4 regions of the Sporosarcina sp. E16_3 genome follow, and region 3 is predicted to be linked to each of the others. Evidence: riboswitches for the same ligand, from Rfam matches in the RefSeq annotation. Region 3 holds a riboswitch; each other region holds the start of a gene.
The links. A riboswitch is a leader RNA that binds a small molecule or an ion and turns the genes downstream of it on or off. The one in region 3 is predicted to bind S-adenosylmethionine.

Region 1 (7,507 bases), on a different contig from region 3:
CCATCCAATCTGCTTCATTCATCTTAGCGGAATAGGAACGGACGTCCTGTTCGGTTAATGCCATCTTTGTTTCAACCGTCATTTTGAATCGTCCTCCTTTCTTAAACTTCCAGCCCGACAGTTTCGTCTTCGATGCCAAGTTCTTCTTTAATCCAGTCATATCCTTGTTCTTCAAGTTTATGTGCTAGTTCAGCTCCACCGGATTTAACAACTTTACCTTGCATCATAACGTGAACTTTGTCTGGCGTAATGTAGTCAAGAAGACGTTGGTAATGAGTGATGATTAGGCAACCAAACTCTTCTCCGCGCATTTCGTTGATGCCTTTTGAAACAACTTTCAATGCATCGATATCAAGACCAGAGTCAATTTCATCAAGCACTGCAAATTTAGGCTTCAACATTGTAAGCTGAAGAATCTCGTTACGTTTCTTTTCTCCACCTGAGAAACCTTCGTTCAAGTAACGTGTAGCCATGTCTTCGTCCATTTCAAGGAATTCCATTTTACTATCAAGTTCACGGATGAATTTCATCAATGAAATTTCGTCGCCTTCTTCACGTTTCGCATTAATTGCAGAACGAAGGAAGTCAGCGTTTGTAACGCCTGTAATTTCGCTTGGATATTGCATGCCAAGGAAGATACCCGCTCTAGCGCGCTCGTCCACTGCCATTTCAAGTACATCTTCACCATCAAGTGTGATTGTACCGGATGTCACAACATATTTGGGATGCCCCATAATCGCTTGCGCGAGTGTAGATTTACCTGTACCATTTGGACCCATGATTGCGTGGATCTCATTTGTATTGATCGTCAAATCGACGCCTTTTAATATTTTCTTGCCTTCAATTTCAACGTGAAGGTCTTTAATTTCTAAAGTAGCCATTCCAATACCTCCAATATAATAAAGATGAACGGATATCCATTCTCAATTTAGTATCATTCTAATCTTAACGCATAAAGCATTGCCTTGCAAATCATTGAGAATCGTTTCATTAGAAAGGAATGCCCTTAATTCAAGACTTGTATGCATCCATTTTTCAAGTCTTCACTCATTTTCAATTGTCAAATCCTTAATGAGAATCCACACAATTCAAAAAACCGGTACACAATGTACCGGTTTAAAACTTATTGATTAGTATTGTTCTGGTTCTAGATTCGTTTTAGCAGCAACAGCATTATCTTTTTTCGTAAACCTATCAACCATAATAGCGAGTGCACCATCGCCTGTTACGTTTGTTGCTGTCCCGAAGCTATCTTGCGCCATGTAAAGAGCGATCATCAGCGCAACCATTCCTTCATCAAAACCAAGCATTGTGCTGAGTAATCCAAGTGCCGCCATAACCGCTCCACCTGGCACTCCAGGTGCTGCAATCATCGTAACACCAAGCATGAAGATGAACGGCAAGTACGTACTGAATTCAACCGACATTCCATTCATCAGCATGACACCAATCGAACAAGATACAAGTGTAATCGTACTTCCCGATAGGTGAATCGTTGCAAATAGTGGAATTGTAAAACCAGTTACTTTCTCTGACGCACCTGTTTCACGCGCCTGTCTCAGCGTAACCGGAATTGTCGCAGCTGATGATTGCGTCCCGAGTGCAGTGAAATAAGCAGGTGCCATTATTTTCATTAGACCGAACGGATTGCGTTTTGTAAGCGTTCCCGCAACAGAATATTGCAAGGTAAGCATAACGAGGTGAAGACCGATAATCATAACGAACACCACCGCAAATACAGAAAGTACTTTTGCAACTTGACCGGTATACGTCATATTAAGGAATATCCCGAAAATATGGAAAGGTAAAAGCGGAATAATGACGAATGAAATCACTTTTTCAATCAACACATTGAATTCATCAAACACAGCAAGCATTGATTTACTACCAATGGAAGCCATCCCGATTCCAAGAACGAATGCTAGAAGAAGTGCCGACATAACGCCCATTATCGGTGTCATTTCAATCGTGAAAAATGATTCTGCCGCTGCTCTGCCCGCATTTTCAATATCATCATTACCAATACTTCCGATAAATCCAGGCAGTATTGCCGTTGCTGCAAAGAATGCAAGGATTCCGGCTACGATTGTCGAAAAGTAAGCGAATCCTGTCGCCAGACCAAGAAGTCTACCTGATCCTTTACCAAGCTTAGCAATTCCTGGTGCGATAAATGCAACAATGATTAGTGGTACTACAAAATTCAAAAAGCCACCGAAAATCATATTGAATGTAGCAGCAAGACTGACAAACCAATCTGCAAAACCCTCACTAATTTTCGGTATAACTAAACCGAGTCCGACCGCTAGTGCAATGGCAATAATGATACGCCAAATTAGACCAATTTTGAGCTTCAAAACCATATCCCCCTATGATAATTATATGTATTTAAGAAACAACGATACCATAATGTTTTTGCTATTGGAACATCTATTTGTGATTAACATCTATTGGAAAACAGAAAAACTCCACCGAGTTCATAATCATCGGTGGAGTTTTCTTCATACTTATTTTACCGGAACGACTGTGCCGCCCCATTCTTTAATAATAAAGTCTTGAATTTCTTTCGTCTTCAATACTTCAATCAATGCTTTGATCGATTCTTTATCTTCATCGCCTTTTCTAACAGCGATGATATTTACGTAAGGTGAATCCGCGTCTTCGATTGCAATAGAATCTTCAATCGGATTCAAGCCCGCATCGATTGCAAAGTTCGAGTTGATCAACAATGCATCACCTTCATCATTTGCGTAAAGTTGCGGCATTAGTCCAGGTTCGTAGTTTGCATCAAATTTAATGTTTTTAGGGTTTTCAACGATATCGTTCAGTTCAGCAGCTGTTTTATCTATGCTTTCGTCAAGTTTGATAAGTCCTTTTGATTCAAGCATTGCAAGCACACGTCCGTGATCCGAAACTGAGCTACTCATTAATATCGTCGCACCATTTGGAAGTTCATCAAGTGATTTATACTTTTTCGAATAAACACCGATTGGTTCAATATGGATACCGCCTGCATTCACAAAGTCGTATCCGGCATCTTTGATTTGCAACTCTAGATAAGGAATGTGCTGAAAGTAGTTTGCATCAAGGTCGCCAGATTCAAGATCTTTATTCGGCAACACATAGTCTTGATAGGTTTCGATTTGAAGATCGTAACCCTTTTCCTCCAATAACGGTTTTGCTTGTTCAAGGATGATTGAATGCGGTGTATTGGAAGCACCGACAACAAGTTTAGTTAATTCTTTTTCCCCGTTGCTATCGTTATTGTCTTCTTTGCTTACATTATTACTGTCGCTCGCATTTTTTGTTCCTGTTCCGCAAGCTGCAAGTGCAAGTACCAGTACTGCTAATAAAATTCCTGTAATAAGTTTTTTCATTTCACAATCTCCCTTTTTCTATGATGTTAATCTGGATGACAGGTAAAGCGGGTTGTCCACTTTCATCATCAAATCACTTAACTGGAACGACGTCGCCGCCCCACTCTTCAAGAATAAAGTCTTGAATCTCTTTCGATTTCAGTACGTCAATCAAAGTCTTGATCGCTTCAGTATTTTCATCGCCTTCTCTTACTGTGATGATGTTCGCATATGGAGATTCTGTCGCTTCAATTGCAATCGAATCTTCAACCGGATTCAAACCTGCATCGATTGCATAGTTTGCGTTGATAACAACTGCATCACCCTCATCATTTTTATACAATTGCGGTAAAAGTGATGGTTCGTAATTCGCATCAAACTTTAGATTTTTTGGGTTTTCTACAATATCTTTCACTTCAGCTTTTACTTTGTCTACTCCATCAGCCAATTTGATTAACCCAGCTGACTCTAGCAAAGATAGGACACGGCCATGTTCAGCTACTGAGTTACTAAAAATAATAACAGCACCTTCTGGAAGTTCTTCGATTGATTTATATTTCGTTGAGTACACAGCCATCGGTTCGATATGGATAGCCCCTGCATTCGCAAACTTATAACCATGGTCAATTACTTGTTGGTCTAAATAAGGTATGTGTTGGAAGAAGTTTGCATCCAAATCACCAGATTCAAGATCTTTATTTGGCAAAACATAATCTTGGTATGTTTCAATGACAAGTTCAATGCCCTTTTCTTTCAATATCGGTGCTGCTTTTTCTAAAATAATTGCGTGCGGTGTGTTAGATGCACCAATGACGATTTTCGTTTCTTCAACTGTTTCTTTGACAGCTTTATCTTCACTACTTACATTTTTATCGCCGCTGTCGTTTTTCGCACCGCAAGCTGCCAATGCAAATACCAGTACTGCTAATACTATTCCCCCTAAAAGCTTTTTCATAATTATTTCTCCCCTTTTTCTCTGTTTTTTATGATTTACAGGCAAGGCCTGATGTTACTGTACTACTATTATCTCTTGTCAAATTTCCTCACCGCGAAATCCCCGATGAATTGAATGATGAAGACGATAATTAAAATAGTGATTGTTGCAACAAGTGTAACGTCCTCACGGCTACGCTGGAATCCATCTAAGTACGCGAGTGTCCCCAGACCACCTGCGCCGATAATCCCCGCCATCGCGGTATACCCAACGAGTGCAATGGCCGTTACAGTAATTCCCGAAACAAGTGCAGGCATTGATTCTGGTAATAGGACTTTAAAAATAATCGTCCTCGTTTTAGCTCCCATTGACTTCGAAGCTTCAATTACACCTTTATCAATTTCCTGTAATGCAATCAACACCATTCTTGCATAAAATGGTGCCGCCCCAATAATAAGAGCCGGCATCGCTGCATCCGGTCCGCGCATTGTGCCAAGAAGAAATTTCGTAAACGGAATAAGCAAAATGATTAATATGATAAACGGGATGGATCTAAAGATATTGACGAATGCCCCTGAAATAATATTGACCAACTTATTCGACCACAGTTGACCGGGACCAGATAAGAAGAGCAAAACGCCAAGTGCTAATCCTATAACGAATGTTAAGATTGTCGAAACTGTAGTCATATAAAGTGTTTCCACTGTTGCTTCCCACATTTTAGTCCAGTCGACATTCGGAAAAAGGTTTTCAATCATTACCGATCACCTCCGTCTGAACATCATTTTCATGAAGATAGTGAATTGCTTCCTCAATGATTACCGAATCGCCAAGGAGCTGAAGTATGAGTGTGCCGTATGCTCCGCCATGTGTATGAGAAATATTCCCTTGAACGATATTGACATCGACAGTGAATTTCCGAATAAGACTCGCGAGCACAGGCTGCTCTGTTTTCTCTCCTACAAAAACAAGCTTGATAAGCGTTCCAGAAGGAAATTCTTCTTTAATATGCGCCATTGCCTGCTTCGCTTCTATTGGCTCTGTCACTTGAGAGACAAATCGCTTCGTAATCGCTTCCTTCGGCGATTGGAATACATCAAGGACATCCCCCAACTCAACAACTTTCCCTGCTTCCATAACTGCAACTCTGTGGCAAATTTTACGGATAACGTGCATTTCATGTGTAATAAGAACAATTGTCAGTCCAAGTCGTTCATTGATGCCCGTTAAGAGATCAAGTATCGAATCCGTCGTTTCTGGATCAAGGGCTGAAGTCGCTTCGTCACAAAGAAGGACTTCAGGGTCGTTTGCAAGCGCACGGGCAATCCCTACGCGCTGCTTCTGACCTCCGGACAATTCGGATGGATACGCATTTTCACGACCACTCAAACCGACTACTTCAATCAATTCCGCCACTTTCTTTTCACGCTCGACTTTTCCTACACCCGCTATTTCAAGAGGGAAAGCGATATTTTCCCTTACTGTTCTAGACCACAGTAGGTTAAAGTGTTGGAAAATCATACTCACTTTTTGTCGTGCTTCCCGCAGTTCTTTACCTTTGATTGCTGATATTTCTAGACTTCCTATTTTCACACTGCCCGATGTCGGCATTTCAAGACCGTTCAGTAGTCGGATCAACGTACTTTTTCCTGCCCCGCTGTAGCCGATGACTCCAAAAATCTCACCGTCAGCAATTTCAAGCGATACATTTTCGACTGCAGAAATACTTCCTGGCCCTTCACCGAATCTTTTATTAATATCCGTTAAATGAATCATCTATTTCACCTCTAAAAAATTGTTTTGTTACTAACTCTGTCTAGCTTCAGGCGCCAGACGCTCGGGTCATAAGTCAGCCCAGCTATGCGGTAGTTCGCCGCTACGCCGTTCTGCCTTATGCCTGTCGCATCTAAGCAGGCGCCTTCCGCTTGGGCCTGCAGGAGGCAGGTCATGCAGCCTTTGCCGCAGGACGCGGCGCTCTTTGGCTGCGATCCCTTTAGAATACAAAAAAGCCTTCCTGCAGACGGGCAGAAAGGCTTAACGCTATATTAAAATAAACGTTTGTCCAATCTCTCATCTTTCAAAGCTTACGCTTTGTGTGACTTGGCACCATTTCACTTTCGTGACGGTTGCCGGGCTTCGCAGGGCACTATCCCTCCACCTCTCTTAATAAGAGTGACTATTCAATTGAATGTTAATACGTAGTATATCAGTACTATACATCCGTTGTCAATCTATTTTTTCTAGTAGATACGGAACTGACTGAAACGCATATATTTTATGGATTACAACGCCATCCTTTTGTATAAGAAGGCAAGGAACGCTTTCGATTTCATAGTCAATTGCGATGTTTTGTACATAATTCAAATCTGCTTTCCCAATTGGTATTTCCGGTCTCATGACGTTAATAACGTTCATCATTTTAGAAGCGACCGCACATGTTCCACACATCGGTGTATATAAATAAAACGCTGCTACTGAAGACCCTTTCAAAGCCGTCTCCCATTGTTCGCGTGTCCAAGTTTCCATTAATTCTACATCCTTTAAATTAGAAATTCCGGTCGAATTTTAAAATTCGCACCTTGTAGTATTGTAGCTAACACTTTATACGGTGTTGTCTCCACTTCTCGGTAAACCTTTTCCGTGTACAAATGGATTGCCGCTGGGAACTCTCTTTTGAATAATATGCGGGTCTTTTCTCCATCTTCATCCGCATCAACGAAGACGAATAGTTCATGTTCTTCGTAAGGTGCAAGCAACTCTTCAAGCCGATAAGGACTTACTGTGCCGTTCGTACAAATAATCTCGACAGGCTCAATAAGTATTCGTGCCAAACGCTTCTTATCCGAACCACCTTCAACGATAATTACTCTTTCATCCGACACAAGATGCCTCCTCTATTGCTCTGTTCTATATAGAGATGCAAAAAACGCCGGAAAAATACCGGCGCCTTGTTTTAGTTATTCTCCGACAGTCATTTTTTCATACGCTTCAGCTGACATAAGTTCGTCTAGCTCAGAAACATTTGAAGGTTCAACGACGATCATCCATGCGTTTTCATACGGTGATTCATTGACGAATTCAGGGCTATCTTCAAGTCCTTCGTTCACTTCAATGACTTTACCGCTGATAGGTGCATAAAGTTCAGATACTGTCTTAACTGACTCAACGCTTCCGAAAGGCTCGTCCGCTTTGATGTCATCGCCGACAGATGGAAGTTCAA
Region 2 (7,507 bases), on a different contig from region 3:
TTTACTAATTCAATTATTCACTCTTTTACCCACAAATTCATTCAATTAGGAATAATCATCTGACTATTATTAAACTTTTTTGGCTTGGTATAGATAAATGGATGAAGCAATACTCTGGATGAAATATGCACCCATCATTATAAATATAAATCCTCCGTAAGGAAGTAATTTTAAAGCCCCTACTATGACAACGCCTATTATTAGGCCACCAGACAAAATGGAATAGGATAGAGATTTCGCCTTATATATTAATTCCCAACCCCTTTCGTCTTTGGATTCCTTATTATTTTCAAACTTGGCCCTATAAATTTCAGCCAAAACTACAATGACCACCAGTATTAAAATTAGAAATTGTAAAAATAAGCCCATTTTCATTCCTCCCTTTCATACTTAAAAACTTGGGTAATTGGTTTGTTCAATACATCGGCAACTTTAAAAGCTAAAATCAGCGATGGGTTATATTTATTTTTTTCCATTGCTGCTATCGTTTGTCGACTGACCCCCACGGAGTCAGCTAACTGTTGTTGCGTCCATTTCTTTTCTGCACGGCAAACTGTAATTGTATTCTCTAGCATATCCACTACCCCCTTCGCTAAATTGATTGTAATATATTTAAAACATTTTGTAAAGTATTTATAACATTATGTAAGAATTAGCATACACCATTAAAGTTATCAAGACACTAATACACAATCTATTTGAAAATCCAATTACTTTCAACGAGGTCTATAACTTTTACTTATGCCACGGAGTCAGAAAAGGAGAATGGTACTGATTTTCAATGACGACTATACTAAAGGTATTACGTTCAAGGGAGTGTTGGATGATGAATACATTTCTAACAGGCATTGATCATATCCAAATTGCAGCGCCACCGGGTTCCGAAGATGCAGCTCGTTTATTTTACAGTGAGTTACTCGGTATGGAGGAAATTCCAAAACCAGAAAATTTGGCGGGACGCGGTGGTTGTTGGTTCCTTTGTGGCTCACAAGAAGTGCATATCGGTATCCAGAAAGACTTCATGCCTGCGAAAAAAGCGCATCCTGGATTTACGGTGAATTCACTTAGGCAATTGAAATCACGGTTGGAAGAAGCTGATTATGAGATTAGTGAAGAGCCTCCAATCGAAGGACGTTCTCGCTTTTTTACACATGACCCTTTTGGCAACCGGATAGAGTTTTTAGCGTTTGAATAAAAAGTGTATAATACATTTAAATTTCACCTCATTATGCAAAAGGATGCACAATGAGGTTTTTGATTTGAATCTATAATTTACCGGGTCAGTTCCATGCCCCCCCCTTACTACCCTGTCACTCCATTACGCTTCAATAATCTCCCTCTCTTGCACATCCAATCGTTCCAGTTCATGTAGCAATTCATCACGCTTTCTCGCAAGTCGGTCTTGAACCTTGCGCACATCTTGAAGCACACCGTTCAGCTTACTTTTCGCGCCTGTAATGCGTGAATGAATCATCCAGTCTGAAAAAATATTATCGAAAAACAGGTCAGTAAATGTAAAGATGTCATTTTTGTTCACCGTGAATGATTCAGTCGCGGCATTTTGGACATCCATCAGTTCCGTCTCAAAATGGCGAAGGGCACGTTGCGCGCGATGGACAAGATCATCAGAGCTATTAATTTCGGAGTATTTAAGAGCCGATACCAGCAAGCCACCGCCAAGGAACGTATCCCATATCGACAATCCTTCTGCCGCCCCAAGCTTCTCCAACGCCGCATCGAGTGCCCGATTTGCCTTGGTACCCGCATCGCAAGCTTCGTCAATTTCACGCAGCATCGAACGCAGTCTTACTCTATCATCTGCTATCTTTTGTAGCGTACCATTCGCAATTGTGTCATTGAATCGAATCCACGTCTCTTTCTCCTTCAGAAAGTCCGCCCACTCTTCCTCGATATGGTCGAAGTCTGGATTTTTAATCTCATCACGTAATCGGACCGCATCCGCTTCCAAGTCCTTCACTACTTTTTCTGCTTCATTATAATGGAGCTCCGCATCTGCTGCTTCTGAAATCTCCTTCTCCATTTTTTCATCCCACTTGCCTGTCCACTCACTTATCTTATTCATAAAAGAAAACTTACCAAGCTTTACTACATCCTGTTGTTCTTTTGTAAGTTTTTCATGCAAGTTATCACGTTGGATAATAGCTTCTTTAAGTTTTACCTCCGCGCCCCCAAGACGCCTTGTCACCCGGTCGCGCTCAGTGCGTATCATCGTCAATTCCATTTGTCGTTCTTGTATTTCCTGTCTCATTGACTCCACCCCTTTCTCTGTTATACGAAAACAATTGGATGAAGTTTCATTTACACATTATATTTTACCCACATGTGGATAACACCTAATTAATCGTCAGAGGAATCACCTTATCCACAGCTATTTATTGATTTCAATCAAGGTTTATCCCCCCCTCAAAGGTATATGCTAGAAGTGGAGGTATGTCCATCATGAAAAAAATACTGTCCATTGCAATTGTTCTTATACTACCCCTCTCCGCCTGCGGGATAGAACCAGCAGTTTCTACACTGCCTGATCCCGTGCCCGATCAGGAAATGTTTTCATCAGAAGAAGGTTTATCTCTTGTATTGGACGAAGATTCATTCATCGGTTCGCCTCCCGTCATTAAGACGCTTGTGCGAAACGACAGCTCATCCGATTACCAGTTAGGCGAGTTTTATCATATAGAAGTAAATAAAGATGACCAGTGGTATATGATTACCTACTCAGATGCCGTGTTCTTAAAAAACCCGTCTTTCAAAGACTATGGAAATATGTTGTCAGCTGGCAGTAAAACAAACCAGACTTTTTCGGTCGACGCACTCGGCGTGACACTGATTCCAGGTGAATACCGTCTTGTGAAAACCTTTATTTCAACAGGTGAGCCAATGCACGAACTATCCGTTGCCGCGCTGTTTTCAGTGGAATAATAAATAAACCGGAACAAAGCATATGAGCCTTGTTCCGGTTTATCAGTTTTTATCCCCAAACTTCCTTCGCCACGCCCACTATGAATTCCAATTTTTCACATTGCTGCTCTTCTGTCAGTTTGTTGCCATGATGCGTTGACGCCAATCCGTTTCTTTTCTTATAACAGGATCGCAAATGAGCGGACCTTCTTTCTTTTCTTACAACAGGTGCGCGAATGGGCGGACCTTCTTTCTTTTCTTGCGGCATGAGCTCAAATGAGCGGACCTTCTTTTTTTCTTGCGGCAGGAGCGCAAATGAGCGGACCTTCTTTCTTTTCTTACGGCAGGAGCGCGAATGAGCGGACCTTCTTTCTTTTCTTACGGCAGGAGCGCAAATGAGCGGACCTTCTTTCTTTTCTTACGGCAGGAGCGCAAATGAGCGGACTCTTTTTTTATGGCAGTATCGCGAATGAGCGGACTGGGAATCCCGATGCTTTTTCCGGCTTAGGGACGATATTAAAAATGACTGCGCCTTTTGCAGGCACTTTATCCAAGTTTGTTAATAGCTCAATTTGATAGGTATCTTGTTCAAGAACGTAATATTCGCCTAGAAGAGCTTGGTTCTTTTGAAAGTCTATGGCTGAATCGGTATCGAATGTTTCATGACCAACTGCTTTCACTTTTCTTTCGTCAAATAAAAACTGCAAAGCAGCAAGACCCCAACCCGGTATACGGTTATTCCCATCGGCATCTTTATTGCAAAAAGCCTCGTTATCCGGCCAGCGTTTGCTCCAATCTGTGCGTAGTGCTACAAATGTACCTGCCTCAATTTGTCCGTGCTGAGCTTCAAACTTCAGAATATCTTCAACAGTTAATGTAAAATCATGATTTGCATCGGATTCTTTTGATTTATCGATGACAACAAGCGGTAATACCAATTCTTTTAAACCCAATTCATCCAAGTATCTTGTATCACGTACGAAGTGAATTGGTGCATCAATATGTGTCCCATACTGTCCTGCAAATTTAAAGCTCTGTGCAAAAAAACCATCATCATGATCGAATAGTGTCGTAAACTCTGCTGCATCAAATGCTGAAAAATGGGGTGATTCGGGTCCAAAGGTATGTGTTAAATCGACCCATTCTTTCTTTTTTAACAAAGCAATTGCATCGATTAATTCGTTTGACATAATAATTCTCCCTCCATCTTTTGAAGGTAACTTTAGTCTCCAGAAAAAACAAAAGCGAAGGGCGCCTGCTTAGATGCGACAGGCATAAGATGAAGATGCGTAGCGGCGTTCTTTGCCGCAGAGTAGCTTTAGCTTATGACCCTAGCATCTGGCGCCCGGAGCCTAGACGAAACAAAAAACCTCTTCTAAATTTCAAGAAGAGGTTTTGGCATAATCGCTTTTTGCTCTTCTTATCTACAAGCCCTAAGCATTACACTTAAGCTTCTGGAATTAGCACAGTACTTTTACAAGTCTGTTGCTGAGGTATCATCGGGCCAGTCCCTACACCTCTCTGGATAAGAAAGTTACGTATTTAGTTGTTAAATAGTACAATACATGTTCCTGAATGAATTGTCAATACAGAATATATAAAACTTTCTATATATATATGATGATATAGAATCCCATTAAATTCGCCGCGACGCTAGGGGATGCCGAGCAGCTTCGCCCACCAGTCTTAGGGCGAGGCTACCCCTTGTAACGCGCCTTCTCTCAGTTAATATAGGCATTCATTTGTTCTACATATATAGTCACATCTTTTTCCCTCGGACAAGTTAGACAAACAAAAAAGCTCATAAGTATGTACCAACTTTTCGATGCTACTGTTTTTCCTTATAGTCTGCCATTATTTTCTTTCTTACATAGCTTAAATGCCTGTACATCTGTGTGAATGATTCGTACGGGTCTCTTTTTTTCAACGCCTCATAGATGGCTAAGTGATGCTCAATTGTAATATCAGGCTCTCGATAGGTGATTAAGCTGTCTGTTTTCTCATGCGTAATGAGCAGGGAATCTATCATTCCTTCGACGACTGGATTGTTGGCGCTTTGTGCAATCAATCTGTGGAATTCCTTATCTAAACGACCATAATCACTATCAGCATTTTCTTGAATGCTATCAATTGTTTCTTTGATCTTTTCGAGTTGCTCATCCGATATCTTCTCGGCTGCAATCGTGACAAGCCCCAACTCTAACGCCATGCGTGCTTCAATGATCGCAGGAACATTGTTAATCGATAGCGCGAGCATTACCTTAAATGGATTACTTCCGACCCTATCATTTATAAACGTACCTCCGCGCGGCCTTCTCGTAATGATTTCCAAGGTCTCCAAAGAGCTAAGCGCTTCCCGCAGTACAGGCCGGCTAACGTCAAATTGTTCCATCAAATTCATTTCTGGAGGCAATTTATCCCCCGGATTCAGCTGCCCACTCATTAATAGCTGAACAATTTGTTCTAACACCTGTTGCGAGAGGGTGCTTCTACGGACAGTGTCCATTTTATATTCTTTCATTTCAACCCTCCTTTTCTTATGTTTCCAAGGACACTTTAAACTTCAACCAGACTTTGATATCTCTCATAGATCAGCTTAGCTGTTAGGATATCAAAAATAGATACACCTACCGATTTGAAAACAGTTACTTTTTGTTTCATCTTTTCATTTTCACCTTGTTGAACCAATGTTTTCAACTCCGGGATTGTCTCTTCACTGTGGCCAAACTTTTTTGCGTTAATCATTTCTCCACATTCGGAAAATGCTGCATGCGTGTCGACGAATAGATGATCTGCTTCTTTGATGATTGAGTCGGGAATCTCTTGCATAAATGATTTGAATGCACCTGAACCTGCGAAATGCTTTCCAGTCAAATCAACTTGCCCGTCGTAAGGAATAACCGGATTTGTTGATGTCGTCGTTGTAATAATAATTTGTGCCTCTTTTACAATGCTCGCAGGATCTGAACTATCAAATCGAATAGTTGGAAACTCCTTCTTCGCTTTCTCTATAAATTTATCGAGTCTTTCCTTACTACGATTATACACTAAAACCCTCTTTACTGACCTTACAGCGCAAGCCGCCTGTAAATGACTCCACCCTTGATCGCCAGTGCCTAGAATGCCAATGGTCTCCGTTTCATCCGATGCCAAGTATTTCATACCCAATCCACTGACTGCACCAGTCCGCATAGCGGTAATCGTTCTGGCATCCATAACGACAAGTGGTTTCATCGTCTTCCTTTCATTCAACAAGAAGATGCCCCTTAACGTAGCTTCCCCGATTGCAGCATTGCCTGGAGCGATACCAATCAGCTTCGCCCCATAATAATTTTCATAAAAAGAAGGCATTAATAGCGCCGAATTGTCATCATCATTGATGAATAATCGTTCGGGGACAAAGGAGTTCTTCTCTCCATCGTTTATGTAATACTCTTCGATTGTATCGATAATATCCTTCATCGAGATAAGACTTCTAATTTCCTGTTCGTCAATAAAATGCATAGCCAACCTCCTCAAAATAATCGCGTTACTTAACTATTTCTATAGGGTTCAATACGTTAGATGGTGTTTCCCCGGCAAACACTTTTAAAACGGACTCCGCAGCCAGCATCCCCATTTTCAATCTCGTTTCCTTTGTCCCTGATCCGATATGGGGTGTCGTAACGATGTTTGACAACTTCAACAATGGATGACTCGTGTCAATTGGCTCTTGCTTATAAACATCCAAGCCAGCCCCAGCTATTTCTTTGTTGACCAATGCATCATGCAAAGCTTCTTCATCCACGACGGCACCACGTGAACCGTTTACGAAGATGGCACTGGTCTTCATCGATTTAAATTCTGCTGCACCAAATAAATTCTTTGTCTCAACAATGAGTGGCACCATATTACAGACAAAATCAGAGCGCTCTAGAAGTTCAGGTAAACTACAATACTGCGCGTCATAAGTCGATTCAGCATCCACATCACGGTTGCGGTTATGATAAAGGATCTCCATACCAAATCCAAATCTCGCCCGCTGAGCAATTGCTTTCCCAATGCCGCCCATTCCCACAATTCCAATCACTTTTCCGTGAACATCCGTTCCGAATAACTCCTCCCCTAGCTGCTGATTCCAATCCCCCCGCTTAACGTAGGCATCCAATTCAGGAATTCTTCTTGCAGCGGAAAGTAATAGCCCAAACATTGCATCTGCTACGGTCTCATTCAAAACACCTGGCGTGTTTGTTGCCACTATATTTCGTTTTGTCAGCAATGATAAATTCAAATTATCGTATCCGACCGAAACGTTGCTTACAACTTTCAATTGCGGAGATTGTGCTAGTAACGCATTGTCTACCTTTAAACCAGATCCTAGAAGTGCATGCGTATCTTGGAGATGTGTTTTAAACTGTGGATATGTATATTCATTTAGCTCCTCAAAGTAAACGACCTGACACGTTGTTCGAAGATAATCTAAAACTTGAGGATCTATTTTTTTATAAACAATCACTTTATGCTCCATCGAATTTCCTCCTTACTAAAACAGAATATAGACCAACGTTTCCCGCTGGCCTACCCCATATATTTTCCATATAGCAGAATA
Region 3 (7,507 bases):
GAAGCATAAATGTGGCCGAGATGGCAGCCATTCCGGAAGCAAAGGCTAATCCACGCGCGCCGCCTTCCATTGAGGCAATTGTTTTTTCCAGCGCATCTCTCGTTGGATTGCCCGAACGGCTATAATCATAAGGCCCAAATGCATCAAAGCTTTCCTGATGAAACGTAGAGGATAAGTAAATAGGAACGTTGACAGCACCTGTTTTTTGCTCGTAATCCCCACGTGTCGATGCATGGATGAGGGTTGTTTCCAATCGCTCTTTATTCAAACTCATCGTTGAAGCACCCCACTATTCAAAGTTGCAAATACTTGCTTCAAATCTGCGATCAAATCTTCAGCTTCTTCCACTCCGACAGAAAAACGTAAAAGTCGGTCGCAGACGCCACGTCGTATCCGTTCTTCGCGCGGGATGTCCGCGTGGGTTTGCGTTGCTGGATAAGTGATGAAACTTTCGACTCCACCTAGACTTTCCGCAAATGTGATGAGCTGTAGATTTTCAAGGAATGGTCCGACCAAATCACTATCGTTTAGCCGAAATGACAGCATGCCACCTTTTCCTGGATAGAGAACGTCCGTAACAAGTGGTTCATCCTCCAAATAATTGACAAGTATTTTCGCGTTTTCATCATGCTGCTTCATTCTCAAATGCAGTGTTTTCAGCCCCCTGATGATTAGCCATGAATCGGAAGGGGAGAGGACCGCACCGATAGCATTATGGTTAGCGGCTAGTTGTTCACATAGTTTTTCACCTTTTGCAACGACAAGTCCCGCGAGGACATCGTTATGTCCTCCGATATATTTCGTTGCGCTGTGCATGACGATGTCAGCACCAAGTTCAATCGGTCTCTGGAAATAAGGTGTTAAGAATGTATTGTCAACAATCAATAGTAAATCGTGCTTCCGAGCAAGTTCTGCGTACAGGCGAATATCAAATTCTTGCATGAGTGGATTGGTCGGTGTTTCGATGAAGAGCGCTTTTGTCTTTGGCGTTATTAACTTCTCGGTTTCATTTACATCGGTGAAATTCGTATACGTTGTACCGATTGAATAAACGTCGGAATACTGTTCGAGCAAGCGATATGTGCCACCGTAAATATCTTCTGGAACAATCAATTCATCCCCAGGGCGGAAAAGCGTTAGAATAAGCTGAATCGCCGCCATACCAGAACTGCACGCATAACCCGCATCGCCGCCCTCTAAGTTTGCAATTCCATCTTCCAATATGGAACGGGTTGGATTTTTTGTCCGCGTGTAATCGTAGCCGGTGGATTGACCGAGCCCCTTATGTTTGTACGCTGTTGATAAATAAATCGGCGGGTTAACCGCGCCAGTCTTCGGATCGCTGTTATTTCCTAATTGCACCAGAATTGTCTCTAAACTTCGTTTTGTCATTGTAGTCACCCTTTTCTTTTTGATTAAAAAAAGGGACCCTCTATAAGAAGAGGGTCCCCGAAATATCGTAGACTATCTTCTTATCTTCTAGGGAAATGGACACCTAAGGGAATTAGCACCGTACCTGAAAAGGCTGGTTGCTGAGACGTCAAAGGGCCCTTCCCTCGGTCTCTCTTGATAAGAATTAAATTATTGAATTATGTGAAAAGAACAATTTCTATAATTTTATCATGACATGGAAAATAAAACAAGAGTGAATTGTCAAAATCTATCTTTCGGTGGTTGCATCCGTTGATTGAATAGCTTGGATACAGTCCGCACCTACGAAAATGGACCAATTATCAAACCAGGAAGTTGAACCAAGGCCAACGTCTTCAAGAGTTTTTATGGCATTACGTTCAGCCACACGTAACCCTCAGTAAAGTTATGGTGATCAATATATCCAAAGCGAGCCGAAAACGAACAAGTGGAAATGGATACTTTCACGCTTTTCTTACAAGTACTTTATGTATTAAAATAGGTAATTCACAGACTTAGTCTATTGTAATACTAAAAAAAGAATTGTGTTATATTGTTAATCAATGATTCTTCTTGGAAGTCGTCCGATTTGATTTAATGAAACTTATTAGTTATCAAGAACCTATATGTATGAACTGTGGGTGATGAAATGCCGAACTGTAATAGTTGTGGCCGCAAATGGAATTGGAAGAATGCGTTCATCAAGTACCTTAGGTTCAACAGGGGAGTTGAATGTCCGTACTGTGGTGAAAAACAGTATGTAACCCCTAAATCTAGAAAACGCACTGGTTTGATATCCATTGCGCCTACATTGACGCTTATCCCAGCAGTACAATTTGAAATCCATTGGACAATTGTAATTTCAATCTTGAGTGTAACCGCTGTTTTAGTTATGTTCCTTTCTCTATATATGATTGAATTAACGAATAAAGATAAACCACTTTGGTGAAAAAAAGGGGGCCACTTACAAGTAGGACATGGGATTTCCGAATCCGTTCTATTTAATCACGTTATTCAAAAAAGAAAACTGGGCAAGAGCCAAAAAAATATTGGAACCTATATAGGTTCCGATATTGAATATAGCAATGGAGGTGCAGATCAATGGAGAAGAACAGTGAAAAAAACGTGTATTGGACATCGCTTAATCACTCGCAATGGAATATGTATATAGCGGCTACAACAGAGGGGCTTTGCTATATAGGTACCCCGAACGCACCATTCGAAGAACTAGAAGCGTGGGTGAACAAACGGCTTCCGAGTCATACTCTGACGGAGGAAGCGGACATTCTGAAGCCGCACACTGTCGAGTTGGTCGATTATTTGAAAGAGCAGCGCCGGAATTTCTTATTGCCAATCGATCTTCATGGTACTCCTTTTCAACAAATTGTTTGGAAGGCATTGCAAGAAATTCCGTACGGACGGACTGTATCCTATTCGGACATTGCCGAACGGATTGAAAAACCGAATGCGGTCCGAGCCGTCGGAACCGCTATCGGCGCCAATCCGGTCTTGATTATTGTTCCTTGCCATCGCGTTATTGCAAAAAGTGGTAAGTTGGGCGGTTTTCGGGCCGGCTTGGAGATGAAAGAGCAGCTTCTAGAACTGGAAAGATAGCGTTTCGATAGAAAAAAAGACAAGGGAGATGTAATTAATCTCACCTTGTCTTTTTGCTTTTTAGAATAGATGTGGGATGCGCCGATTCTTTATTCGTTACATCAAGTATATCAAGTAGGAAAACAAAAACGGGAATACCGATAATGAGTCCCCATACGCCAAAGAAGTTTTGCGAGAAAATGAGCACGATAAACGTGTAGAAAACGGGTAAATCTGTTTTTGAAGACATTAGTTTCGGATTTAAAATATAGGCTTCAATGCCATGAATAATCATGACTGCAATAATCACGTAGACAACTTTCAGGAATCCTCCGATTGTAAAAGCAATTATCGTCAGTGGAACAAGTGAAATGATGACACCAGCAACAGGAATGAGCCCTAAAAAGAAAATCATAATTGCCAACCCGATTATTTGTGGGAATCCGAGTATGAGCAATACGATCACGGACAAGATTGTATTAACAATCGCAATAATAAATTGGGCTTCAATCACTTTTCCAAACGTCCGTGTGAACTTTTTGCCAAAGAACTCAATTTCGAAGTAAAAAGGAGCAATCTTACTATCTTTAAACTTGTTTGTAAACTCTATTAAACGTGGTTTTTCTAGTAAGAAAAATAAGCTTAATACTAGGGCAAGTAGTACTTGAATACTCGTTTTACTAATATCAGAGAAATACTTTAACAAGAAAGAAAAACCATTTTCCAAGTAGGCCGCAATTTGATTGCTAGAAATGACGGATTCTAAGTAGCTGAGCAGTACATTGTCATGAGGTTCGGAAAAGAAGTTTGTAATCCTTATAATAATTTGACTGATTTCCATTGTGATTAGAGGTAAATACTTTACAACGCCAACTGTCAGTAAGCCCACAATCACTGTGTACAGCAGAATGACCAGTAGCTTGCGCTTTAAATGTACACGTTTGATCGTAAACTCAATAAGCCGATCCAATAAAAAAGCGAAAATGAAGGTAAGCAAAATAATATTCATCATACTTTTGACACTGTATAGAATTAAAATAATTAAAGCAAAAATTAGTATACGCCGTGGTCCCTTTTTCTCGAAAATATCTAATAACCCACCCATATACCTAGCTCCTCCATAAATAACTAAAAGTGAAAACAAGAAATGAGACCATTCATTGTTAGTATTGCTACGATTTGTAGAGATTACAAGATAGAAATGCTTTTTTATAAAATAACTTGCGAACAAATATGCAAGCGCTAGCCGTGAAAAAAGGAGTAATAAACCGTAAAAGGTCATAACTCCTCAGCTTATGTTTAATTATATGATAGATATTGTAATAAATGAAGTTTGAAACATACTTTAATTGATAGGAACTGCTACCCAATGCCCATCAGAAACCTCGATTAACTCAGATTGTGATAGCTGATATTTGTCCTCCTCGATTTGTTCTTCCATAAGCGTTCGTTTTTTCTTCGATTCTATTTTCGGATCAGGAATAGGAATCGCTGAAAGTAGCGATTTTGTATAGGGATGCTGAGGATTGGAATACAGTTCCTCGCTTTCGGCAAGCTCAACTATTTTCCCTGCATACATAACGGCAACCCGGTCACTGATGTGTTTAACCATGGACAAGTCGTGCGCGATGAACAAATAGGTTAGTCCGAGACGATGCTGAAGATCTTCCAGTAATTCCACGATTTGCGACTGGATAGAAACATCTAGTGCCGATAAAGGTTCGTCGCAAACGATGAAGTCAGGTTCTACGGCAAGTGCGCGTGCAATACCGATTCTTTGGCGCTGTCCCCCGGAAAATTCATGTGGGTAGCGCATTGCATGGGACGGTTCGAGCCCAACCATAACAAGTAATTCTTCAACCCTCATTTTTCGTTCCTCTTTATTTTTACTCAACCGATGGATGTCTAATGCCTGACCGATAATATCAAGCACTTTGAAACGCGGATTAAGTGAAGAATACGGATCTTGGAAGATCATTTGCATATGACGCCGCATCGTTTTCATTTCATTTTTCGAAAGTCGGTTGATGGCCATCCCTTGATACAAAACATCACCGTCCGTTGGTTCATGAAGACGTAAAATGGCGCGGCCGGTTGTCGACTTACCTGACCCTGACTCACCAACAAGTCCGAGCGTCTCTCCGGGTTTTATATGGAAGCTGATATTATCCACGGCCTTCACTACATTGCCTTTCCCAACGTCGAAATGCTGCTTCAGTGATTTCACCTCTAGCAGAGGTTTCCCTCTTTCTATACCAATAGTACGTAAAGGAGTGCGTTTTGGCTTCTTTTTCTCGTCAAGGCGTGGAAGTGCGTTGAGCAGTTTCTTCGTATAGGAATGTTTAGGATTATCAAAAATTTCTTCCGTCGTTCCGGTCTCCACAATTTCACCGTCTTTCATGACGACGACGCGATCGCACATGCCGGCAACAACGCCTAGGTCATGGGTAATCAGTATGATGGAGGTTCCAAAACGTTCCTGCATATCTTTCATCAAATTTAAGATTTGGGCTTGTATTGTCACATCAAGTGCAGTCGTCGGTTCATCCGCAATTAGTAGTGTCGGACGGCAGGCGAGTGCAATCGCAATCATGACGCGCTGCCGCATTCCACCTGAAAACTCGTGTGGATATTGGCTGAAACGCGCTTCGCTATCACGTATACCTACAAGTTTCAGCAGTTCAATGGTACGGTTTTTCGCATCTCTTTTAGATAAGTTCTGATGTTTGATTAAACTTTCAGCTATTTGCTTACCGATTTGGATTGTTGGATTTAACGAAGTCATCGGATCTTGAAAAATCATGCTTATATCGCGACCACGGATACTCTCCATCTCTTTTTCCGTTTTATGCACGAGATTTTCACCTTGAAATTCAATCTCTCCATCTTTTAGATAAGAAGGGGGAGAGGGGAGGAGGCGCATGATTGAGCGGGCTGTTACGCTTTTTCCACTTCCTGATTCACCTACAATTCCAAGCGTCTCACCTTTCTTCACTTCAAAACTCACACCACGGACTGCTTCAAATTCCTTGTCGTGACCCAGAAACGAGACGCGTAGATCACTTACCTTTAAAACTGTTTCCAATAAAAACACCTGCCTATTATCTGAAATTATATTTAGTTGAAAATTACATTGACTTAAATAGTTACCGAATCTATACTTTACTATACCAATAGGAATTAAACAATATCGGAAAGGAGGAACTGCTTCGATGGGAGTGAATAAAGAAGCGACACCCTATTTTGGGTTATTGAATGTCCTTCAATTTACGTTTGGCAAAATGGAACGACGGCCGTCTTATAAGTATTGGTTACTAATTTTAGGTTTGCCAGTTCATCTTATTGTATTTTTATTCTATCTTTTGAAGAGAAAAGACGATACATACACGGTGATTTATGAAGAGGTAAGGGAATCCTTGACAGTATCGAGTTATAAAGAAGGTGCGATGCATGATTTTAAAGAACAATTACTACGAAAACATTCGTTCTTCAATAATGAAGTAAATGAGAAGGAAATAGATAGGGAAGTGGAAAAGCTTGCCGAAGAACAATTTAGAAAAACGCTAACGAAAAAAACAAATGAAATAGCGGACCTAAAAGGCGTTCAGCAGGTAACATATTCAACTTACTTTCATTCATTGCTTGGAAAACCGTTGTTCTTGCTTGCTTCATTCATTCCAGGCTTCTTCATGTATCTACTCATTCTTTTGTTCAGCAATCCGTACGTCAAATTTATAGTTGAACGATTGATTATGAGCCTCTTCGTTATAGCTGGTGTTTCAGTTCTGGTGTTCACGATACTTTACTTATCGCCATTTGATCCTGCCGCGAATATTCTTGGCGAGGCGGCGACGAAAGAGCAGATTGCCTCATTCAATCAATTGCATGGTTTGGATTTATCTTATCTTTCACAATTATGGAATGCGCTTAAAGGAATCGCCACGTTTGATCTAGGAGCTTCTTATGCCGGCAATGAGGATGTCGCAGCAAGTATTGCAAATAAATTCCCAATCACATTGACGATTACGGTTTTATCATTACTGATGGCGGTTGTTATCGCCATCCCAGTAGGCATCATTTCAGCAACAAGGCCGAATTCGTTTTTGGACTATTCGTTTATGTTTATTGCATTGATTGGATTGTCGATCCCGAACTTTTGGCAAGGGCTACTATTTATTTTGAACTTTTCTATTAAATTACAATGGCTACCCGCCACATATAGTCCTCAAAACTGGCTGTCTATAATCATGCCAGTTGTCGTACTCGGAACTGCTTTGACTGCATCTGTTGCGAGGATGACGCGTTCGTCGATGTTGGAAATCATCAATGAGGACTACATCATCACAGCAAAAGCCAAGGGGCTCAATCGGCTTCAAGTTCTTTGGAAACATGCGGTAGGCAATGCAATGATACCAATTATTACAGTTATTGGTCTGCTATTCGGGGGAATGCTTGGAGGTGCAGCGGTGACTGAGAAAGTATTTAACATTAGAGGAATCGGAAG
Region 4 (7,507 bases), on a different contig from region 3:
ATCCATGTCAAAGAAGTGCTTCGATGCTTTAACCTGCTCGATGCGGAAGATCCTTCTTTGCGCGTCTTCTGGGATGAACACTTTCAAGAAATTCATGTCCATGTTATGGGCGTCATCCAGCTTGAAGTACTCCAACAAATTGTTAACGAGCGTTTTTCGATTCAAGTTTCTTTCGGCGAACCTAAAATACTGTATAAGGAAACCATTGAAACGACCGTAACGGGTTATGGTCATTTTGAGCCCTTAAGGCATTACGCGGAAGTCCATCTTTTAATCGAACCAGCTGAAAGAAGTAGTGGCATACAGTTTAACAACGTTTGCCATGCAAACGATTTACTTATCGGTCATCAAAACGTAGTACGCAGCCATTTATTCGAACGCGAGCATCATGGTTTATTAACCGGCTCAGCCCTCACAGATGTCAAAGTAACGTTACTGACGGGACGAAGCCATAACGAGTACACGTCTGGCGGTGACTTTAGAGAGGCCACTTTCCGGGCATTACGACAAGGTCTAGAACAAGCCTCCAATACGTTGCTCGAACCCTATTACGATTTCAAAGTAAAAGTGGATTTGGATAATATGGGACGAGTGCTGTCAGACATTCAACAAGCACACGGCAGCTTTGAGCCACCAGAAACGATTGGTGAAAAAGTAATTGTAAAAGGGCGTGTTCCAGTCGCTACCTTTATGAATTACAGCGCCACCTTTGCTTCGTTCACACACGGCAAAGGGACGCTTAGCTTGTTATTTGGGGGCTATGACCGCTGTCACAACCAGGAGCAAGTCATTGAGGAAATTGGTTATAACAAAGAAGCGGACCCCGAATACTCGTCCACTTCTATTTTCTTGGCCAAAGGAAAAGGCTATTCAGTCCCCTGGAATGAAGCCTATAAGGCCATGCATTGTTTATAAGGGAAGACTACTTGTTGTTTTAGTCATACAATATATTACTTTCGGCATCTTTCGACAATTTTTAATAGAATGTGATTGACAATCCTTTCAAATGAATATACTATTACTAGTATTCTTAATTTAATAAAAAGCCTCTTATTAAGAGCGGCAGAGGGACTGGCCCTACGATGCCCGGCAACCATTCGCGTTTAATTTCTAAACACGAAAGGTGCCAAATCCAGCAAGGTACTTTTGTACTTTGAAAAATGAGAGAAACACTTGCAGCGTAAGTGTATTCAATCCTCTCTTTGATGAGAGGATTTTTTTATTCTCATTTGGTTGATACGTAAACAACATAGAAGGGAGAGAGTGATATTACACAGTCAGTCGTTAAAGGAGCACCTGGCCATTACAGAATCGGCGAAAAGGTACTAATGGATCTAGAAATTCTTTTATCGGAACTAGGCATTCAGAAGTTCCACATTGTAGCCGGGAAAAAGGCTTGGAGCGCTGTACATCCCTACTTGCCTGATGAGATTGTAAAAAGAGCAAGTGCTAATTTTACATTTATAGAAGGACATTGTACTTTACATACAGTTGAAGATATTGCTAGTCAATTATCTTTAAACGCAGCAGATGCCGTAATTGGTATCGGCGGTGGAACAGCTTTAGATATCGCTAAGGCTTCAGCTGTAAAAGCTGGAATTAAGTCAATCTTAATCCCAAGCATTGCTTCCACTTGTGCAGCATGGACTCCGCTTAGTGTGTTTTACGATGACAAGGGAACTTTTACACATTATACAGAATTCCCTTTAGCTAATACACTTGTGCTCATTGAACCTTCGATCATTGCCAAATCCCCTATTCACTATTTAAAAGCTGGTATTGGAGATACTTTGGCAAAATTTTACGAGGCAGATGCGTTAATCGAGTCATTTTATAAAAATGAGGAATTTCCAGTTTGGCTTAAAGTTTCACAATTCTCGGCAGCCATATGTAGGGATGTCCTACTAAAAGATAGTAAGGCTGCCCTAGAATCTGCTTCTACAGGCAATGTTTCCGATGAATTAGTCGGCGTTATTGAAGCTATCATCATGACTGGCGGAATGGTTGGAGGATTTGGTGGGAAAGCGGGACGAGTAGCAGGCGCCCACTCCATACATAACGGACTTACCGAAGCGAAGGAAGCAAAAAGCTTTCTACACGGGGAGCTCGTTGCATACGGGATACTAGTCCAATTGGCTTTAGAAGAAAAGGAAGATGAACTACTAAAACTAATGGGTTATTATCTTGAATGGGGATTGCCTATAAGTTTAACAAACTTAGCAATTGATCCAGAAGATCATGTTCTTCTAAAAAGAATTAGTAAAAAGGCTTTGCTGCCACAAGAGTCTATTCACTTTATGAATAAAAGAATTACTGAAGAAGGCTTGCTAACTGCAATGCAGAAAATTGAAAAGCTACATTATTCATAAGCACCAACAAAAAACAGAGATGGATAGGAGAATCGATATGAAAAAGTGGTTGTTAGCTAGTTTATTGGTTTTAGTAGTAGGGGCCCTTGCAGCTTGTGGCGGCAAGGATAAGTCAGAAGGTTTAGATTTACTAAGCGATGGTAAATTAGTTGTCGGCGTAACGGCAGGTCCTCACGAACAGATTGTTGAGAAAGTAAAAGAACTGGCAGAAAAAGATGGATTGACTATTGAACTAAAAGTATTCACTGATTATGTAATGCCAAACGTAGCTTTAGCTGAAAAAGAAATTGATATAAACAGTTTTCAAACTGAACCTTTCTTTGATCATATGGTAAAAGACCGTAATTTGGATCTTGTAAAAGTAGCAGACACAGTTACCTTCCCTATGGGTGTTTACTCATCTAAAGTAAAGGCTATCAGCGAACTAAAAAACGGTGCTAAAATCGGATTACCTAGTGATCCAACAAACAGTGGACGTGCACTTATGCTTTTTGAAAGCGCCGGTCTTATTACAATTAAAGACGGTGTTGGTCTAAATGCAACCGTAAATGATATTGATGAAAACAAGAATAATTATGCGTTTATTGAACTTGATTCCGCACAAATTGCTCGCCAACTAGATGAACTTGATGCTGCAGCTATTAATACTAACTTCGCAATAGAATCCGGTCTTTCTCCAACAAAAGATTCGATTTTTATCGAGCCAAAGGATTCTCCATTCGCGAACCTTATTGCCGTAAGAACTGAATCTAAGGATGAAGAAGTTGTTCAGCAGTTTATAGATTTATATCGTTCAGAAGAAGTAAAGAAATTCATCGAGGAAACATTTGATGGAGCCATTATTCCTTCCTGGTAACTATTTTTGCTAGCTAAACCGGATTCTTTATTTCAAAGTAAATAGCGACAAAGTAAGGAGAGGACGCTTGCATTTTTTATAATGCCTTTGCGCCTCTCTTTCTCGAAAGGAGCGAAAAATATGATTATATTAGAAAATGTTTCGAAAGTGTTTACGGTAAAATGCAAAGAGGTTAAAGCCGTCAACGATGCCAATATTCATGTGAAAAAAGGTGAGATTCATGGGGTCATCGGTTACAGTGGTGCTGGTAAAAGCACCTTAATCCGATGTGTGAACCTACTTGAACGGCCAACGAGCGGAAAGATAGTCATAAACGGTGAAGAAATAACCGCGCTCTCCCCTAATAAGTTAGGTGCTACACGCCAAAAAATAGGAATGATTTTTCAAGGCTTCAATTTGTTGAAAACAGCAACCGTTTACGACAACATTGCCATTCCGTTAAAACTTCTAGGGGTCAATAAAGAAGAAGTGAAAGTACGTGCGAATAAGTATTTAGCGATTGTTGGTTTACAAGATAAGCATCATCATTATCCTTCTCAATTGTCTGGTGGGCAAAAGCAGCGTGTCGCAATTGCAAGAGCGTTGGCGCAGGAGCCGGAAATATTGCTAAGCGATGAGGCGACAAGTGCACTTGATCCCGAGACAACGGATTCTATCCTTGACTTACTATTAAAAATAAATGAAGAGTTTGGCATCACAATTTTACTTATCACACATGAAATGAACGTGATACAAAAAATTTGTGATTACGTCTACGTACTCGAAGGTGGAAGTATCGTGGAACAAGGCACAACGATTGGGCTATTCACAAATCCATCTCACCAAACGACGAAAAAGTTTTTAAACACCATTTCCCAACGTAACTTGTCTGCAACTTTGATTTCGCAATTGAATTTGTCCGGTTCGGTTATCAGGCTAACCTTTACTGGTTTGGTTACAGGAAAACCGTTACTTGCAGAGGTAAGTCAAAAGTTTAATGTGAAGCCAAATATATTGGCTGCGAATATCATCGAACTAAAAAATGGCGTAATTGGAAATTTGGTCGTTCATATTATCGGTGAAAAAAGCGATGTCGAAAGTACTTTGTGTTTCTTACAAGAACAAGGTGTCGGCACAGAAGAATTGAGGGATGAAAATTGAGCGAGTTTATCGAGAAGTGGTTGCCCCAATTCCAACAAGCGACTGTTGAAACCTTTCAAATGGTCGGAATATCACTTTTGTTTTCTATCATTATCGGAATTCCTTTAGGGATTTTATTGGTGCTTTCGAGACCCGGACAAGCACTGGATAATAAATGGTTAAACCATCTATTAAATTTAGTCGTTAACATTGTCAGATCCGTTCCATTTATTATTTTATTATTTTTCATCTTGCCTTTCACGAAACTAATTGTAGGCACGACAATTGGGGTAAAAGGCGTCATCGTCCCCCTCGTAATCTATACTTCTCCATACATTGCCCGTCTAATGGAAACGGCATTATTGGAAGTCGAAAATGGGGTAGTAGAAGCTTATACGGCGATGGGCATTAAAACAAGACACATCATTTGGAATGTAATGCTAAGAGAAGCCCGCCCTTCCATCATTTTGGGGTTAACAATTGCTACTGTTAGCTTAGTCGGTGCAACCGCAATGGCAGGTCTCGTCGGCGCCGGAGGTCTTGGTGATTTAGCTTATCGTTATGGCCATTTGAGATACGAAGTTGACGTAATGTACATAACCATCTTTATTCTTATCATTCTTGTTCAAAGTATCCAGTCGATTGGAAACAGGCTCGCTACACGTCTGAAAAAGGATTAATTCAAAGATTCAAGTGTTTTTTTATAAAAAGAAAACCAAATTCCTTACGAAGGGTATGAATGATCTTGACATCAACTAGAAATAACGACTTACTATTACAAAACATCAACCCTACCGAGTCTTTTCCGGTGTCATTCGAAGAACTGGAAGCAGCAGCAAAAGAAAAAATGTCTGCTGGCGCATTCGGCTATATCCAATCTGGGGCAAGTGGCGAAGAGACGCTTCGAAAAAACGTCTCCGCTTTTTCAAAGTTTTCCCTTGTCCCTCGATTTCTAAATGATGTTTCTACATTGGACACATCTGTAAATCTATTCGGTCGTACATACCCTTTTCCTTTGCTAATCGCTCCTGTCGGCATGCAATTAATCGCACATGAAGATGGCGACATCGCTACTGCAAAAGCAGCCGCAGAAATTGGGGTCCCCTTCATTCAAAGTACAGTATCTGGTTTTTCAATTGAAGAAATCGCAGAAGCTACTGGCGACAGTCCAAAATGGTTTCAGCTTTACTGGTCAAGCACTAACGATGAAATTGGTTACAACATGGTCAAAAGAGCTGAGGAAGCTGGTTTTGAGGCTATTGTTTTAACCGTTGACACAGTGATGCTTGGATGGCGAGAAGAAGACGTACGTAATCATTATTCTCCGTTAAAGCAAGGTTTTGGTAAAGCGAACTATGAAACTGATCCAGTATTTTTAGCCTCTATTCCAACTAACGATTTTGACGCCGTCATTCAAGGAATACTGGATAACGTTTACCACCCTACACTAAGTTGGGCGCAAGTCGCGGAGTTAAAGAAAAGAACGTCCTTGCCAATCCTCTTAAAAGGGATTTTACATCCGGAAGATGCAAAACTAGCTATCGAAAACGGTATTGATGGAATTATCGTTTCTAACCATGGGGGGCGTCAACTTGATGGGGTAATCGCTAGTATAGAGGCTCTACCGGCAATCGTAAAGGCGGTAGGTGGCAAAGTTCCTGTACTATTAGATAGTGGAGTCCGACGGGGCACAGATGTTGTCAAAGCACTTGCACTAGGTGCTGATGCAGTTTTAATCGGTAGACCTTTCGTCTACGGTCTAGCGGTAGGCGGACAAAAAGGCGTTGAAAAGGTATTGGAGAATATCCTTCAAGAAATGAAAGTTTCCATTTCACTATCGGGTGTTACTAATTTAAAAGACCTTCGCACTATAATTACTACTGATTAAGGTTTTTAGATAACAAAATACTACCCAATACTTCATCTATATGAGAATAGGTAAGCCACGTTCTGCCTGGAACGTGGCTTACCTTTTTTGTCAGATTAAGCTCCAAATCGGAATACCAAAAAAAGTTCGTTAGGATCTTTTTCATGCATACTAGATACTTTCACTCCGTTTATCAGTTCAAAGGGGGTACTCGTTTCGAGGTACTCGATATATTCACTCGTTGGATAGTAAAGGATAATATCTACAGGCCGCTTGTGCTGTTCAACTGACCGTAAAATGTTAGCAATAACCGTCATGAAAATCTGGATTGAAAACGGATTGAAGAAATAAAACCGGTTATCCTCCGTCTCCACTTCATATTCCTCTGCCAGACAACGTTCAAAACGGATGAACGCACTCGACCGTCTGACTTTTTGCATATAGCTTGCTTGGTTTTCAAGTGCCTCCTGATATAACTGCCCACTCATCTCAATCCCAGTAACTGAAACATTACAACGATTATGCACATAAAATGGAAGCCTGCCTTTGCCACATCCAAAATCGACTAATCTGTCGGTATTCTTTAATTCATATACCTGAAAAAATTCATCTAGTGCCTTATAAGGTGTCGCTTCATAGCGGTTATAATGAGAGGACTGATGCAGCCATTCCCGCATTCCAACGGTATTAATGCGTAGTAGTCGATCGCATTCTTTATCGTACATAGCCATACCTCCCCACTTGTTTATACCTATTGTATCTTAATAGCAGAATAAGACCCGAACATTTTAAAAACCGAGTCAAGTTTTTTCGAGTATGCATCTGGGAGACTTTATTTAGTCACTAATTTCACCGACATATCGTATCAATACAAATAGTTTCAATTTTCCACCTATTGTAGGATACTAGTATGGTATAATCCTCCGTATATCTAGTTTCCGTAAAATAAACTTAGAGTAGAAAGGGACGGATTGATTGGAAACAAAATCATTACAAACGTCTGTGACATTACTAGCCGGATTTCAGTGGCTATTCTTTATGTTTGCCAATACGGTGGTCATTCCCATTTCAATTGGCAGTGCTTTTCAGTTGGAATCAATTGAAATTGTATCTGCAATTCAACGCTCCTTCATATTCACGGGGATAGCCTGTCTGTCGCAAGGGCTTATCGGGCATCGTTTGGCATTAATGGAAGGTCAATCCGGACTATGGTGGGGCGTCATTTTAAGTTTAGCTGCTACTGCCAGTACGATGAATCTTGAACTGACTACGATTGGCGGTAGCATTGCAGTTGGG

Region 1: it holds a riboswitch for S-adenosylmethionine, as region 3 does, so the genes downstream of both, I2483_RS11085 (methionine ABC transporter ATP-binding protein) here and I2483_RS14155 (methionine biosynthesis PLP-dependent protein) in region 3, are expected to answer to the same signal.
Region 2: it holds a riboswitch for S-adenosylmethionine, as region 3 does, so the genes downstream of both, I2483_RS13065 (cyclase family protein) here and I2483_RS14155 (methionine biosynthesis PLP-dependent protein) in region 3, are expected to answer to the same signal.
Region 4: it holds a riboswitch for S-adenosylmethionine, as region 3 does, so the genes downstream of both, I2483_RS08800 (iron-containing alcohol dehydrogenase) here and I2483_RS14155 (methionine biosynthesis PLP-dependent protein) in region 3, are expected to answer to the same signal.

The regions. Positions count from the first base shown of each region.
Region 1 is NZ_JADPRX010000016.1:57,204-64,710, forward strand. Features, by position in the region: gene sufD (Fe-S cluster assembly protein SufD) at 1-82, opposite strand, end outside; gene sufC (Fe-S cluster assembly ATPase SufC) at 102-881, opposite strand; gene I2483_RS11065 (dicarboxylate/amino acid:cation symporter) at 1,131-2,354, opposite strand; gene I2483_RS11070 (MetQ/NlpA family ABC transporter substrate-binding protein) at 2,505-3,374, opposite strand; gene I2483_RS11075 (MetQ/NlpA family ABC transporter substrate-binding protein) at 3,448-4,308, opposite strand; gene I2483_RS11080 (methionine ABC transporter permease) at 4,377-5,045, opposite strand; gene I2483_RS11085 (methionine ABC transporter ATP-binding protein) at 5,038-6,063, opposite strand; SAM riboswitch class I at 6,355-6,460, opposite strand; gene I2483_RS11090 (thioredoxin family protein) at 6,514-6,813, opposite strand; gene I2483_RS11095 (toprim domain-containing protein) at 6,828-7,169, opposite strand; gene gcvH (glycine cleavage system protein GcvH) at 7,245-7,507, opposite strand, start outside.
Region 2 is NZ_JADPRX010000022.1:15,103-22,609, reverse strand. Features, by position in the region: gene I2483_RS13090 (hypothetical protein) at 70-369, opposite strand; gene I2483_RS13085 (helix-turn-helix transcriptional regulator) at 372-575, opposite strand; gene I2483_RS13080 (VOC family protein) at 827-1,195, shown strand; gene I2483_RS13075 (hypothetical protein) at 1,319-2,269, opposite strand; gene I2483_RS13070 (immunoglobulin-like domain-containing protein) at 2,461-2,940, shown strand; gene I2483_RS13065 (cyclase family protein) at 3,372-4,109, opposite strand; SAM riboswitch class I at 4,337-4,451, opposite strand; gene I2483_RS13060 (FadR/GntR family transcriptional regulator) at 4,748-5,440, opposite strand; gene I2483_RS13055 (ornithine cyclodeaminase family protein) at 5,476-6,423, opposite strand; gene I2483_RS13050 (2-hydroxyacid dehydrogenase) at 6,449-7,426, opposite strand.
Region 3 is NZ_JADPRX010000025.1:34,825-42,331, forward strand. Features, by position in the region: gene metC (cystathionine beta-lyase) at 1-274, opposite strand, end outside; gene I2483_RS14155 (methionine biosynthesis PLP-dependent protein) at 271-1,392, opposite strand; SAM riboswitch class I at 1,470-1,576, opposite strand; gene I2483_RS14160 (hypothetical protein) at 1,661-1,798, opposite strand; gene I2483_RS14165 (TIGR04104 family putative zinc finger protein) at 2,060-2,359, shown strand; gene I2483_RS14170 (methylated-DNA--[protein]-cysteine S-methyltransferase) at 2,512-3,024, shown strand; gene I2483_RS14175 (AI-2E family transporter) at 3,065-4,108, opposite strand; gene I2483_RS14180 (ABC transporter ATP-binding protein) at 4,349-6,088, opposite strand; gene I2483_RS14185 (ABC transporter permease) at 6,216-7,507, shown strand, end outside.
Region 4 is NZ_JADPRX010000011.1:34,853-42,359, forward strand. Features, by position in the region: gene I2483_RS08795 (GTP-binding protein) at 1-915, shown strand, start outside; SAM riboswitch class I at 1,048-1,167, shown strand; gene I2483_RS08800 (iron-containing alcohol dehydrogenase) at 1,269-2,369, shown strand; gene I2483_RS08805 (MetQ/NlpA family ABC transporter substrate-binding protein) at 2,407-3,225, shown strand; gene I2483_RS08810 (methionine ABC transporter ATP-binding protein) at 3,346-4,365, shown strand; gene I2483_RS08815 (methionine ABC transporter permease) at 4,362-5,024, shown strand; gene I2483_RS08820 (alpha-hydroxy-acid oxidizing protein) at 5,090-6,232, shown strand; gene I2483_RS08825 (class I SAM-dependent methyltransferase) at 6,328-6,936, opposite strand; gene I2483_RS08830 (uracil/xanthine transporter) at 7,187-7,507, shown strand, end outside.